3 regions of the Nocardioides sp. JCM 18998 genome follow, and region 1 is predicted to be linked to each of the others. Evidence: riboswitches for the same ligand, from Rfam matches in the RefSeq annotation. Region 1 holds a riboswitch; each other region holds the start of a gene.
The links. A riboswitch is a leader RNA that binds a small molecule or an ion and turns the genes downstream of it on or off. The one in region 1 is predicted to bind cobalamin.
Positions count from the first base shown of each region.

Region 1 (4,782 bases):
GCGAAGGTCAGCACCTGCTGGACCTCCGGGGAGGCGTGCAGGATCGGGATCACCTCGGTGTCCCAGCCGGCCTTCTCCATCGCCTCGACCAGCTCACGCGCCTGGGCCTCGACGTGATCGACCTCGATACGGGTCTCGATACGCTCGCTGGCGCTCGCTACTCGACCAGCGTGCTCGGCCTCGGAGGTCGAGCTTGTCGAGACCAACCCCAGCGCCGACCGCAGCCCCGGCACCGCGTTCCCGACACCGCCCCACACCTGCGCGGCGCGCAGGATGGAGAGCACGAGGTTGACCCGCGCCTCGCCCTCCGGCGCCGCGCCCAGGACGTGCAGGCCGTCGCGGATCTGGGCGTCCTTGATCTCGCACAGCCAACCGTCGACGTGCAGCAGGAAGTCGTCGAACTCCTCATCGTCCGGGCGCTCCTCGAGACCGAGGTCGCGGTGCAGCTCGGCGGCGTGCATCAGCTGCCAGATCTCCCCGCGGATCGCCGGCAGCTTGGCCGGGTCCATCGTCGAGATCTTGTCGTACTCCTCCAGCAGTGCCTCCAGCCGAGCGATGTCGCCGTACGACTCGGCGCGCGCCATCGGCGGCACCAGGTGGTCGACGATGGTGGCGTGGGCGCGGCGCTTGGCCTGGGCACCCTCGCCGGGGTCGTTGACCAGGAACGGGTAGATCAGCGGCAGGCTGCCGAGCGTCGCGTCGGTGCCGCACGATGCGGAGAGGGCGGCGTTCTTGCCGGGCAGCCACTCCAGCGAGCCGTGCTTGCCGAGGTGGACCACGGCGTTGGCCCCGAACCCGTGCTCGAGCCAGCGGTACGCGGCGAGGTAGTGGTGCGTCACCGGCAGGTCGGGGTCGTGGTAGATCGCGACCGGGTTCTCGCCGAAGCCGCGCGGCGGCTGGATCATGATGACGACGTTGCCGGCCTGCAGGGTGGCGAGGACCAGCTCGCCGGCATCGTTGACGAAGAGGCTGCCGGGAGCCTCGCCCCACGCCTCGGTCATCGACGCCCGCAGGTCCTCGGGCAGGTCGGCCGTCCAGGCGTCGTACTGGGCCTTCGTGATCCGTACGTGCGCATCGGTCAGGTCGGCGGAGGTCAGCCACTCCTCGTCCTGGCCTCCGGCGGCGATGAGGGCATGGATCAGCGCGTCACCGGCCTCGGTCTCGGAGGTCGAGCATGTCGAGACCCCGTCCAGGATCCGGGTGACGACGTTGTCGCTCCCGAGGTCGTAGCCCTCATCGCGCAGCCGGCGCAGCAGCCGGATCGCGGAGACCGGGGTGTCGAGGCCGACGGCGTTGCCGATCCGGGCGTGCTTGGTGGGGTAGGCCGAGAGCACCAGCGCGAGCCGCTTCTCCGCGTTCGGAGCGTGTCGTAGACGAGCGTGGTTGACGGCGATGCCGGCGACGCGGGCGCAGCGTTCGGGGTCGGCCACGTAATGCGGCAGGCCCTGCTCGTCGACCTCCTTGAAGGAGAACGGCGCGGTGCTGATCCGGCCGTCGAACTCCGGGATCGCGATCTGGCTGGCGTAGTCCAGCGGAGTGACGCCGTCGTCGGAGGCCGCCCACTCCGCGCGGCTGCTGGTCAGTGCGAGGCCCTGCAGCACGGGGATGTCGAGCGCAGCCATCCGCTCCACGTCCCAGGCCTCGTCGTCCTCGCCGGCGCTGGCGGTCGCCGGCACCGAGCCGCCGGCCGCGAGCACGGTGACGACGAGCGCGTCCAGTGTGCCGAGGGCGTCGTACAGGTCGTCGGGGGCCGAGCGCAGCGAACCGGCGAAGATCGGCACCCCCACCGCCGCGCCGGTCGCGTCGATCGCATCAGCGAGCGCGTGCACGAACGCCGTGTTCCCGCTGGCCTCGTGGGCGCGGTAGTACAGCACGCCGATACGTGGCCGGGTCTCGATATGCTCGCTGGCGCTCGCTACTCGACCACCGGACTCACCGGCGCTCGCCACTCGACCACCGGACTCACCGGCGCTCGCCACTCGACCACCGGCTCCGTTGGTCGAGTAGCCCGAGCCGCTAGGCGAGGGCGTATCGAGACTCGGGCGCGCGGCGAAGCCCCAGGCGGGGAGGACGGCGGGCGGCTCGAAGCCCTCACCGGTGAGCAGCACGGTGTCGGACAGGAACGCGTGCAGCTGGGCGAGGTTGGCCGGGCCGCCCTCGGCGAGGTAGCGGTGCGCCTCGGCCGCGACCCCCATCGGCACCGTCGAGAGCTCCATCAGCTCCGCGCTGGGCTGCTGCTCGCCGCCGAGCACGACCAAGGGCGTTCCGGCGGCCCGGACCGCTTCGACGCCGGGCCACAGGTCGTGCGGAGAGCCGAGGAGGCGTACGACCACCAGATCGGCGCCCTCGACGGCCGCGGCGAGGGCTGCGTCGCCGGCGCGCGACGGATTGGCCCATGCGTAGTCGGCGCCTCCGGCGCGCGCCGAGAGCAGGTCGGTGTCGGACGTGGACAGCAGCGCGATCCGCATGGCAGCGGCTCCTCCTCGGGGTTCTCGCCCCGTTGATCGGTCGGAAACGCCTGCGGCCAGTGTCTGGCTGCCTCACCCTGGGCCCGGGAAGATCGGACGCGGAGCGAGGTCACAGTGGCGGAACCGCCCCGGACTCACACCGGGTTCCTGCGCCACAGGCACTGCGAACAGTACGGGAGGATGGGCGGCGTGGATCACCAGGGACCGCACGACGGGCACCGCCATGAGCACGAGCATGCACACGGCCATGCGCATGCGCACGGCATCGAGACCGACGCCCGGCGCTCGTACCTGATCGCGGCGCTGGTCCTGCTGCTGGCGTTCATGGCCGCCGAGGTGGTGGTGGCCTTCGCCGCCGACTCCCTCGCGCTCCTCTCCGACGCGGGGCACATGCTCACCGATGCAGGGGCGATCGCTGCTGCGCTCTGGGCGATGAGCCTGGCCGCGCGGCCGGTCTCGGAGCGCTGGACGTACGGGCTGAAGCGTGCCGAGATCGTCGCCGCCGCGGTCAACGGCATCACCATGCTGGTGGTCTCCGGGATCGTGCTCGTGGAGGCGATCCGACGGCTCTTCGCCACCCATCCCGACGTGGCCGGTGTCCCGGTGCTCGTCGTCGCCCTGGTCGGTTGCGTGGTCAACGTCGCCGCCGCCTGGCTGATCGCGCGCGCCAACCGCGCCAGCCTCAACGTCGAGGGCGCCTACCAGCACATCCTCACGGACCTCTACGGCTTCGTCGGCACCGTCATCGCGGCCATCGTGATCCTGGCGACCGGCTGGTCGAGGGCTGACTCGATCGCCTCACTGGTCGTCGTCGGCCTGATGGTCAGCGCCGCATGGGGACTGCTCCGCGAGTCGGGGCGGATCCTGCTCGAGGGCGCCCCGGCCGGGGTCGACCTGACCCAGGTCCGGGCGCACCTGCTCGGCGTCGATCACGTCCGTGAGGTGCACGACCTGCACGCCTGGACGATCACCTCGGGGATGCCGGCGCTGTCGGCCCACGTGGTGATCGACGACGGCTGCTTCCTCGACGGGCACGCGCCTCGCCTGCTCGACGCCCTGCAGGAGTGCCTCGGCGGTCATTTCGACGTCGAGCACTCCACGTTCCAGTTCGAGCAGGCGAGTCACGCCGAGCACGAGCCCGGCGCACACGGCTGAGCCTGGCTCAGGCGGCGGCGGCCTGCTTGTCCAGCCAGTCAAGGACGTCGTCGGCGACCTCGATCCAGCCGTGGTCGAGGGTCAGCGAGTGGCCGCGGTCGGGGTACTGCTTGAGCTCGGTCACGGCGCTCGACTTGCCGTAGAGCTTGTACGCGGCGCGGGTGACGACGTCGGGCACGGTGTGGTCGAGCTTCCCGGAGATCATCAGCAGCGGGCCGCGGGTGTTGTTGTCGGTGGCCACCTTGGCCGGCGACTTGCCGCTGAAGTTCGCGAACGCCGCCTCGAAGAGTGGCCGCCCGGGCGAGGGGATGGTGTGCGCGTCCCAGAGCGCGTCGGACTCCTGCTCGGGGAGCGCGTTGCCGAAGCCGTACCGGAACTGCGGCTTGGTCAGCGCGACGGACTTCTTCTTGTTGCCCGGGTTGCCCAGCACCGGGAAGCCCGAGCGCAGCTGGGCGAGCGGCAGCGGCAGGACGCCCTTGATCTGCGCCGGGTCGATCGCGACGCCCGCGCGGCCCAGGCCCATGCCGAGCAGCTTCTGGACGAACAGGCCGCCGAACGAGTGCCCGACGAGGACGGGGGCCTCCGGCAGCTCGCTGATGATCGCAGCGTAGTGCTGGGTGACCTGGTCGATGCCGACGCCGGCGACGGCCTTCGGGTTGGCGCGCGCCTCGGCCACGGTGGCCGGCTCGTGCGGCCAGCCGGGCGCGATCGGCGCGTAGCCGCGGCTCTCGAACCGGTCGATCCACGGCTGCCAGCTGCTGGCGTGCAGCCACAGGCCGTGGATGAAGACGACGGGGGTCTTGGCGGGCTGCGCGGAGTCCTGCTGTGACATCGGTTGCCTCTCGGAGGGTGGGGGACCGGGTGCCGCTGCCGTACTAGACGGCAGCCTGCACCCTGGCGGGTGCCGCCGCCAGTCCCGTTTTGCTGGGTAGGGTCGGAGGCGTGAGTACGGGGACAGAGCCGGTGCCGTTCGAGACCTACCGCGAGGGCGTCTACCTCCATGGCACGAAGGCCGCGCTGGAGGTCGGCGGGCTGCTCGTGGCCGGGCGTGAGTCGAACTACGAGGCCGGCCGGATCATGAACTTCATCTACTTCACCGCCACCCTCGATGCCGCCGTGTGGGGCGCGGAGATGGCCCAGGGCGAGGGCCGCGGCCGGA
Region 1 is NZ_AP043886.1:3,648,439-3,653,220, reverse strand. It holds gene cobN (cobaltochelatase subunit CobN) at 1-2,468, opposite strand, end outside; cobalamin riboswitch at 2,506-2,640, opposite strand; gene ACZ5L9_RS17190 (cation diffusion facilitator family transporter) at 2,649-3,623, shown strand; gene ACZ5L9_RS17185 (alpha/beta hydrolase) at 3,631-4,455, opposite strand; gene arr (NAD(+)--rifampin ADP-ribosyltransferase) at 4,566-4,782, shown strand, end outside.

Region 2 (4,782 bases), 2.0 Mb from region 1:
ACTGGCTCTGGTCGATGTAAGGCGAGCGGGCCGCCGCCATCTCGATGAGCGCCTTCTGCGGCAGCTCCCAGGCCGTACGGAACACGGCGCGCAGCTCCTCCGGCAGGGTCGTGATGCCCTGGACCGAGCCCTCGGCACGCTTGATCTGCTCGCGGATCTCCGGGGTCCACAGCCCGCGGGACTTGAGCTCGCGCACCAGCGCGGTGTTGATCTGCAGGAACTCGCCCGACAGGGTCTCGCGCTTGAACAGGTTGGAGACCTGCGGCTCGATGCACTCGTACGCGCCGGCGATCGAGGCGATCGTCGCGGTCGGGGCGATCGCGATCAGCAGCGAGTTGCGCAGGCCCGTGGCCGCGACCCGCTCGCGCAGCGCTGCCCAGCGCTCGGTCTGGTTCGGGGTGACGCCCCACAGGTCGGGCTGCAGCTGGCCCTTCGCGGCCCGGGTCTCGGAGAACGAGGGGTGCGCGCCGTGCTGTTCGGCCAGGTCGGCGGAGACCTCCAGCGCCGTCAGGTAGACCTCCTCCTGGATGCGGGTGGAGAGCTCGAGCGCCTCGGCGGAGTCGAACGGCAGGTGCAGCGCGAAGAAGACGTCCTGCAGCCCCATCAGGCCCAGGCCGACCGGGCGCCAGCGCGGGTTGGAGGCGGCCGCCTCGGTGCTCGGGTAGAAGTTGATGTCGATCACGCGGTCGAGCAGCGGGACGGCGGTCCGTACGGTGGCGCGCAGCTTGTCCCAGTCGAGCATGGTGGTCGAGCCGGTCGAGACGACGTGTTGGGCGAGGTTGATCGAGCCGAGGTTGCACACGGCGGTCTCGGTGTCGGAGGAGACCTCGATTATCTCGGTGCACAGGTTCGACAGGTGCACCGTCGGGCCGCCGGGCGCATCCGTGGTCTGGTTGCAGGTGCGGTTGGAGGCGTCCTTGAACGTCATCCAGCCGTTGCCGGTCTGGGCGAGGGTCCGCATCATCTTGGCGTAGAGGTCGCGGGCCTTGACCGTACGCACGACACGACCCGCCGCCTCGAGCTCGCGGTAGCGGGTCTCGAACGCAGTGCCCCACAGGTCGACCAGCTCGGGTGCCTGGTCGGGGTCGATCAGCGACCAGTCCTCGTCGGCCTCGACGCGGCGCATGAACTCGTCGGGGATCCAGTTGGCGAGGTTGAGGTTGTGCGTACGGCGCGCCTCCTCGCCGGTGTTGTCGCGCAGCTCGAGGAACTCCTCGACGTCGGGGTGCCACGACTCGAGGTAGACGCACGCCGCGCCCTTGCGCCGTCCGCCCTGGTTGACCGCCGACACGGACGAGTCGAGGGTCCGCAGGAAGGGCACGATGCCGTTGGACTGGCCGTTGGTGCCGCGGATCAGCGCGCCGCGGGAGCGGACGCGGGAGAAGCCGATGCCTATGCCGCCGGCGAACTTCGAGAGCTTCGCGACCTGCATGTAGCGGCTGTAGATCGAGTCGAGCTCGTCCTTGGGGGAGTCGACCAGGTAGCACGACGACATCTGGCTGTGCCGGGTGCCGGAGTTGAACAGCGTCGGGCTCGAGGGGAGGTAGGCCAGCGAGGACATCAGCCGGTAGAACTCGATGGCCTCGGCCGGGCTCTGTGCCAGACCGCAGGCGACACGGAGCATGAAGTACTGCGGGGTCTCGACGACCAGTCGCGAGGTGGGGTGACGCAGCAGGTAGCGGTCGTAGACGGTGCGCAGCCCGAAGTACTCGAACCGGTTGTCGCCCTCGAGGTCGATGGCGAAGTCGAGCTTGCGGGCGTTGTCCTTGACGAAGCGTGCGGTCTCGTCGCCGATCAGGCCCTCGGCGTGACCGAGGCTGACGGACTGGCTGAAGGAGGCGACGCCCTGGTTGCGGACCTCCTTGTCGATATAGGCGGCCAGCAGGCGCGCGGCGAGGCGGGAGTACTCCGGCTCCTCGCCGATCATCTCGGCGGAGGTCTGAATGCTGAGCCGGTCCAGCTCGGCGGTGGTCGCGCCGTCATACAGGCCGCTGATCGTGCGGGTCGCGACCCGCATCGGGTCGACGTCGGGCAGATCGCCGCTGACGCGGTCGATGGCCCGAACGATCTTGTTGACGTCGACGCTCTCGGTGTCGCCGTTGCGCTTGAGCACCTGCATGGTGGCGCGGCGTACGGGCTCGGCCGGCATGGTGGGCAGCGGGGTGTCGATGACCGTCACTTCTCTCTCCTCGCGAGATCTGACTCAGGTCCGTGCCGGGAGGAGGAGACGACTGGCCTGCGAGGCACGACGGGCTCGCGGGTCTGGCGTCAGCCTTCCCACGAGGCCTCGGACCACCACACCCGACGGGTGTGGTGCGCTGGCAGGTCTTCGGACTCGCGGGCACATCCGACGCGTACTACGTCGGACGCCTACTGGCCGTCGCTTCCCAGATCTGCGATCCAGTGCTTGTGACGGCGGTCGTTCCCACTTACCGCTGCGGGGCAGTCCCGGATTCGCACCGGGTTCCCTCTTGCCTCCACGTGTCCGGCTGACACGCAGAACCAGCTACGCCAGCCACTATATATGGGAACTACATCCGTGCAACTCCCAACATGTGGATGTCTCACGTCGTCGCCGACGGGTCACGCAGCGGGCACGTCGCCCACCACGCCAGAGTCCCGAAACGCCCGAGGATCCGGTGATCGCGGCGGTCGAGGCTCAGCTCGCCGGGGGCGAGGCGAGAGCGTGCTCCATCTGGACACAGAGATCGTGGATGCACTGCTCGAGGCTCTCCCCGGTCTCCTTCTGCAGCAGGCCGAGGCTGAGCTCAGCGACCAGAAGAGCACCCCCGGCGAGCTCGCGCTCGTCGCTGAAGGATCCCAGGAGCTGCCGCGCGCCGTCGGCGTCGCCCCGGTTGCGAGCGGCGACGATGCCGGCGACCCGCTGCGCGGCGGCCACGACGGGGGCGAGCTCGGAGCGGCGCGAAGACTCGCTCACAGGATCAGCCCGGGCGTCTGATGGCGGGCCTTCTCGAAGCGGGCCTGGACGTCGGCCCAGTTCACGACGTTCCACCACTGCTTCACGAACGTCGCCTTGTCGTTCTTGTACTGCAGGTAGTACGCGTGCTCCCACATGTCGAGCATCAGCAGCGGGACCATGCAGATCGGCACGTTCCCCTGGTGGTCGAAGTGCTGGATGATGTACGGCCGCTGCGCGACCATGTCCCAGGTCAGCACGGACCAGCCGGATCCCTGGACGCCGAGAGCGTTGGCCTCGAAGTGGGCGCGGAACTTGTCGAAGCCGCCGAAGTACTCCTCGATCACCTGAGCGAGTTCGCCGGTCGGCTTGTCCCCACCGTCCGGGCTCATGTTGGGCCAGAACACCGAGTGGTTGACGTGGCCTCCGAGGTGGAAGGCGAGGTTCTTCTCCAGCGCCGAGAGGCCTCCGAAGGACTCGGCCTCGCGGGCCTCCGCGAGCTGCTCCACCGCGGTGTTGATGCCCTTGACATAGGTCGCGTGGTGCTTGTCGTGGTGCAGCTCCATGATCGCGCCGGAGATATAGGGCTCCAACGCCGCGTAGTCGTAGGGGAGGTCAGGGAGCGAGTAGTCGGCCATGATGCAAGCCTGTCGCTACTGCGAATCATTTGCAATAGTGACAGAGAACTCGCCTCCCTGAGCGCTGTGGTGGCCTTGGAAGGCTCGAACATCGGACAACGCCGCACGAGCGCCCAGGGTCGGCGAAACCTGGGTTGGTGACGTTGGGGCCGACGACAGGAAGCGCGAACGGGCACGCACGCTGCCTGGCAGGTCGAGTCCGCAGAGAGTCCGCAGGACGTCCGTCGCGGTCCCTCAACAACCGCTGTGACCGTTGACGACCATCGCGGCATCTGCGCAGGTCGAGCCAGGGTTTCGGGCACAATCGCTCATCTCCGTCAGCTGCCATCACGGCGTGGACGACTTCCCCTGGTACTACTGATCTCGCAGGGCTCCGCAGCTCAGAGGGCCGGCAGATGGCCGAACCGCGGCAGGCACGCCAGGGCCAGTGCCACCTCGGTCCGGCGCTCGGTGAGCGGGTGGCCGAGCAGCTCCTCGGCCTGGGCGAGGCGGTAGCGCACGGTGTTCTTGTGCACGAAGAGGTCCGTGGCGGCCAGCTCGACGCTGCCGCCGCGACGGAGGTAGGCCGCCACCGTCTCGCGTAGGCGCTCCACCAGCGGGGTGGCGTCCGCGAGCGCGCCGAGCTCGCGCTGGATCAGCGCGGCGACGGCCGCCTTGCGCCCCGCCGCGACACACGCGAGCTCGACGTCGGCGTACAGCGTGGTGGTGCCTGTCGCGGTCTCGGTCTCGATGGCGTGGCGCTGTGCGTCGACGGCCTCGCGATGGGAGGAGCGGAATGCCGCGAGCCCCGTGCCGGGCGTCCCTGCGCTGATGCTCACCCCGGATTCGGCGCCTTCGCGAACCTCGGCCAACGCCGCGCGAAGCCGCTCGTCCGTGAGCGGTCGCCTGGTCGCGACCCACGTCCAGATCTCGCCGCGTCCGGCCGGAAGGGTCAGGAGGCGGGCACCGACGGTCGTCGCCATCGCGTCGGCCGCGGCGGTCAGGGCGACCAGGTCGTCGGCGGTCTCGGTCGGCGTCCAGAGCACGAGCGCGAGGTGGGCGCCGCCCAGCGGATAGGTGAGCAGCCGGCTGGCGTCGTCGATCGCCACCTGATCGCCGCGCAGGATGGCCCGTACGGTCTCGCCCCGCTGGGCGAACGCACCGTGCAACGACGACTCGCGCTCGGCGTAGAAGACACCGACGAGGTGCTCGCTCGCCTGGTTGATCCAGGCGCCGCCGTGGTCCCAG
Region 2 is NZ_AP043886.1:1,271,088-1,275,869, reverse strand. It holds gene ACZ5L9_RS06080 (ribonucleoside-diphosphate reductase subunit alpha) at 1-2,179, opposite strand, end outside; cobalamin riboswitch at 2,304-2,522, opposite strand; gene ACZ5L9_RS06075 (hypothetical protein) at 2,660-2,938, opposite strand; gene ACZ5L9_RS06070 (superoxide dismutase) at 2,935-3,555, opposite strand; gene ACZ5L9_RS06065 (PucR family transcriptional regulator) at 3,936-4,782, opposite strand, start outside.
Region 2: it holds a riboswitch for cobalamin, as region 1 does, so the genes downstream of both, ACZ5L9_RS06080 (ribonucleoside-diphosphate reductase subunit alpha) here and cobN (cobaltochelatase subunit CobN) in region 1, are expected to answer to the same signal.

Region 3 (4,782 bases), 1.1 Mb from region 1:
ACCGAGGAAGGTCTGGTCGAGCAACGCGTAGGCCCCGGCGCAGACGCCGAGCAGGCCGACGATCAGCAGGGCGCCGGTCGTCCTGCGCTCGCCGGGAGTGGCGGCGCCGGAGCGGCCGTACCCGCGGGTGTCCATGCCTGCGGCGAGGGTGAGCGAGCGCTCGAGCGCGTCCTCGAGCACGGGGACGACGAAGCGCCGCAGACGGCCGCGGCGACCCGCCTCACCCGCGCGCAGCCGCTGGGCCCGGCGGACCCGCTGCGCGCTCTCGGCCAGCTGGGGCAGCACGCTCACCGCGACGACGACCGCGGTGCCGACCTCGTACAGCGCACTGGGCATCGAGCGGAGCAGCCGCTTGGGGTTGGCCAGCGCGTTGGCCGCACCGACCGCGATGACGATGGTGGCCAGTCGCAGGCCGTCGTAGAGCCCGGCGAGCAGCGACTCGCGCGTCACCGGCCCGAGGAGCGTGATCCCCAGCACCCAGCCGGGCAACGGGATCTGCGGCAGGTCGAGGATCACGGTGCCGCCGAAGCCGCTGCCGAGCAGGATCCGGAAGCCGACCCGGATCGCCACGATGAACGCGCCGGCCACGAGGTAGAGCCGGAAGGTGCGCGCCCACGGCTGATCGGAGCGGCGCGCGCTCACCACGAGCGACGCCACCCCGATCAGCAGCAGGAGCAGGTACGGGTTGGTGGTCTGAGAGGCGTACGTCGCCAGCCCGATCGCCCAGAGCCACCAGGCGATCGGGTGGAGGTCGCGTGCCGGTCGCGCCATGTCGTACCGGTCAGCGCATCCGGCGACGAGCCAGCGTGATCCCACCAGCAGCGACCGCGAGCGCGGCGATGATGGCGGGCGCGACCCAACCCGGCAGGCCCGAGTCTGCAGAAGATCCCACCGAGTTTGCACCTGTGAGCGTCGAGTCTGCAGGAACGGACGGGGTCGGAGTCGGCGTGGCCGAGCCCACCGCAGCGCTCGCCGAGACAGAGGCGGAGGCCGTCACGCTCGCGGCGTGCTTCGTGCGCTTGGCGGCCGGCGTGGAAGCGCCCGCGCTCGGCGTGGCCGTGGCCGACGCCGTGGGGTCGGAGGTGGTCGTCGGGACGACCGTCTGCTGGGCCGTCTGCTGGGCCGTCTGTTGGGCCTTCTGCGTGACCTTGGCCGGGCGAGCCGGCGTGGACTGGGCCTGGGTGGACTGGGCCTTGGTGGACGGCTTCGCCTTCGCGGAAGTGTCAGGTGTGGTGGGGGCAGCCGCGTGCGCTGCCGGGGCGATGCTCGGCAGGTTCCTGGCGCTCTGCCCCTGCCAGGACCAGGCGACCGAGCCGCCGGCCGGGATCTTCAGCGAGCCGGCGCCGAGGCTGGCGTACACCCAGCCGGTGGTGCCGTCGGACCACCACAGGCTCCAGTAGGCGGTGGCGGGCGGGTCGTTGCGGCACGGGTCGCTGGCGGGCACGCCGTTGACCCGGCAGACCATCCCGCCGTTGACTGCGTAGCTCTGGTGGAACCCGGACTCCTCGAAGATCGCGCTCGCGGTCCGGCCGGCGCCGGAGGCATCGCAGACCTCCTGAGCCCCGCCGCCGAGCTGCTGCGGGTCGACCACCACGGTGACGCCCCGGGCGTCACCGCAGGCCGCGGCCGACGCCGGCGCAGCGGCGGGTACGGCGATCGCCGCCACGGCCAGCCCTGTTGCCAGGACAGCCGCGGCGACGACCGATCGCAGGGTGGAGAGCATCAGCGCTTCGCGGCCTTGAGCACGAGGGTCTTGCTGAACGGCGCGACCGTGCTGGAGCCCTTGAACCAGATCGTGGCGCGGACCTTCTTCTTGCCGCGGAAGACCTTCGCGGACTTCAGGCTGAGAACGCCCTTGCGGACCTTGGCGGTCAGCTTCTTCTTGCCGACCTTGACGGTGACCTTCCCGGTGAACGGCTTGCCACCGACGGTGACCTTCACGCCGACCGTGCCGTGGTGGGCGCTCTTGGCCGGCTTGGCGGCGATCTTGGTGACCGGCAGATACGCGAGCGAGGGCAGTGCCTGCGCCGTGGCCGTACGCCACTGGCCGATCACGGTGTCGTCGATGCCCTTGGCGGTGACGGCCTTGAGTGCGGCATCGTCGTACGCGACGGCCCCGGCGTCGGGACCGCTGTGCACCTGGTGGCGGTAGACCCAGCTCGCCGCCTTCGCGGCAGCGGGCTTGTCACCCGCGGCACCGAGCGCCCAGCCCGCGAGGCCGGTGCTGTCGGCGTTCGAGGTGGCGGTGCTGATGCCGCCGATGAACGACCCGTCCGACTTCTGGGCGGCCTCGAGCCAGCCGAGCGCCTTGGCGATCGCGGCGGACACGGCCGGCGTCGAGCGCTGGTCGAGCAGGTTGAGGATGGCGTACGCGGTCACGTCGGTGTCGGCCGTCGCGGCAGAGTCGGTGTCGCAGGCGGCGTCCGACTGCGCGTGCAGCGGGTAGTCGTCGGGACCCGTCGCGGCGGGGGTGACATCGGTGAAGTAGAGCCGGAACCAACCGGCCTTGCACTGCTGGGTGAGCAGGAAGCTGGTGGCCGCGGCGGCCTTGCTGCTCCCCGCGGCGTGCAGCGCCTCGGCGGCGAACGACTGACCGATGGTGTTCGCGTAGTCACCGTACGCCGAGCTGTCCTGGATGCGGCCGGTCGCGGTGACCATCGACTCCAGGTCGGCGAGAAGGTTGTGCGACGCGAGCGTGCTGGACCGGCCGAGGTGCTGCTGGAACGCGAGCGCCTTGGCGGTCGGGCCGGCGTAGTGCTCGCCGCCGGTGCCGACGTAGGAGTCGGCGTTGGCCGGCACCGCGAGGGTGTTGCCGGCCTTGAGCACCGCGGCGCTCTTGCCCGCGGCGCGCGCGGCGTAGCCGGCGTCGATCACCGAGCCCATGTCCGGGTAGAAGGTGCCGTCGTAGGTCGAGCCCCAGGCGCCGGCGGCGAGCTCGGTGGCGAGCCACGAGCCTCCCGCCGTGAGCGAGGCGGCGGTGGAGGCGACGGCGGCCACCGTCGGGGCCTTCGCCTGGGCCGAGCCGGCCGGAAGAGTAAGGGCGCCCGCGGCGAGCGCCGCGGCGGCCAGGGCGCTGGAGCGCCGGACGAGCTTGTGCATGGGTCCTTCCCGCTGCTAGCGACGGGTGGACCGGGTCCGAGGACCGGGAGCCGACCCGCTGCGTACCTCGGCAGCGTTGTGGTCAAGACGCGTCGTGGCAGGTGCTCCGGCTCCCCCAAGGGGTCACGGTTGCGGGTCAGCGCCGGAGTCTCACCGGCTTCCCCCGCTACGGGCGTGTATGGAATTTGAGTACGGCGCAGCCTAACGCGGCCGGTGCCGAGTCACGACCTCAGGAGCGTGGGTGGGCCCACGGCTGGTCCGTCGAGGTATGCAGAGGAACCCGCACTTCCCGGGTGGAACTCACCGTGGGAAGTGCGGGTTCGGCTACATACCTTGCTGGACCGACCGCCGTCAGCTGAGCTTCTCGACGATCAGCTGCTGCACCCGGGCGGCGTCGGCCTGGCCGCGGGTCGCCTTCATCACCGCGCCGACGATGGCGCCGGCCGCCTTGTGGTTGCCGCCGCGGATCTTGTCGGCGATGTCGGGCTGGGCGGCGAGCGCCTCCTCGATGGCGGCCAGCAGCGGGCCGTCGTCGGAGACGAGCGCGAGGCCGCGCTTCTCGATGATCTCGGCGGCCGTGCCCTCGCCGGCGAAGAGGCCGTCGAAGACCTGGCGCGCGAGCTTGTCGTTGAGGGTGCCCTCGTCGATCAGCTTCTGCACCTCGGCGACCTGAGCCGGGGAGACGCCGGCCGCTGACAGCTCGACGCCGGCCTCGTTGGCGCGGCGCGAGATCTCCGAGAGCCACCACTTGCGGGCGGCCTGCGGAGCCGCGCCGGCCGCGACGGTCTCCTCGATGAGGTCGATCGCGTCGGCGTTGATCGCGTCGCGCATCTCCAGGTCGGTGAAGCCCCAGTCGGCCTGCAGGCGGGTACGGCGCTCGGCCGGGTTCTCCGGCAGGGTCCCCCGCAGCTCCTCGACCCACTCGCGCGACGGCGCGACCGGGACCAGGTCGGGCTCCGGGAAGTAGCGGTAGTCCTCGGCGTCCGACTTCTCCCGGCCCGACGAGGTGGTGCCGTCGGCCTCGTGGAAGTGACGGGTCTCCTGCAGCACCGAGCCGCCGCCGAGCAGGATGCCGGCGTGGCGTGACATCTCGAAGCGCACCGCGCGCTCCACCGAGCGCAGCGAGTTGACGTTCTTGGTCTCCGAGCGGGTGCCGAGTTTCCCAGCGTTCTCCGGGCCCTTCGGGGCCAGCGACAGGTTGACGTCGCAGCGCATCGAGCCCTGGTCCATCCGGACGTCGGAGACGCCGAGCGCCTTGATCAGGTCGCGCAGCGCGGAGACGTACGCCTTGGCCACCAGCGGCGCCTTCGCACCCGTGTTCAGGATCGGCTTGGTGACGATCTCGATCAGCGGGATGCCGGCGCGGTTGTAGTCGATCAGCGAGTAGTCGGCACCGTGGATGCGACCCGTCGCGCCGCCCACGTGGGTGGCCTTGCCGGTGTCCTCCTCCATGTGCGCGCGCTCGATCTCGATCCTGTGAATCGAGGTCTCACCCGCCTCATCCCGCACTTCCACGTCGAGGTAGCCCTCGAACGCGATCGGCTCGTCGTACTGGCTGGTCTGGAAGTTCTTCGGCATGTCCGGGTAGAAGTAGTTCTTCCGCGCGAAGCGGCACCACTGTGCGATCTCGCAGTTGAGCGCGAGACCGATCCGGATCGCCGACTCGACCGCCTTGGCGTTAAC
Region 3 is NZ_AP043886.1:2,553,420-2,558,201, reverse strand. It holds gene ACZ5L9_RS11990 (energy-coupling factor transporter transmembrane component T) at 1-771, opposite strand, end outside; gene ACZ5L9_RS11985 (hypothetical protein) at 782-1,723, opposite strand; gene ACZ5L9_RS11980 (hypothetical protein) at 1,723-3,099, opposite strand; cobalamin riboswitch at 3,179-3,318, opposite strand; gene gatB (Asp-tRNA(Asn)/Glu-tRNA(Gln) amidotransferase subunit GatB) at 3,451-4,782, opposite strand, start outside.
Region 3: it holds a riboswitch for cobalamin, as region 1 does, so the genes downstream of both, ACZ5L9_RS11980 (hypothetical protein) here and cobN (cobaltochelatase subunit CobN) in region 1, are expected to answer to the same signal.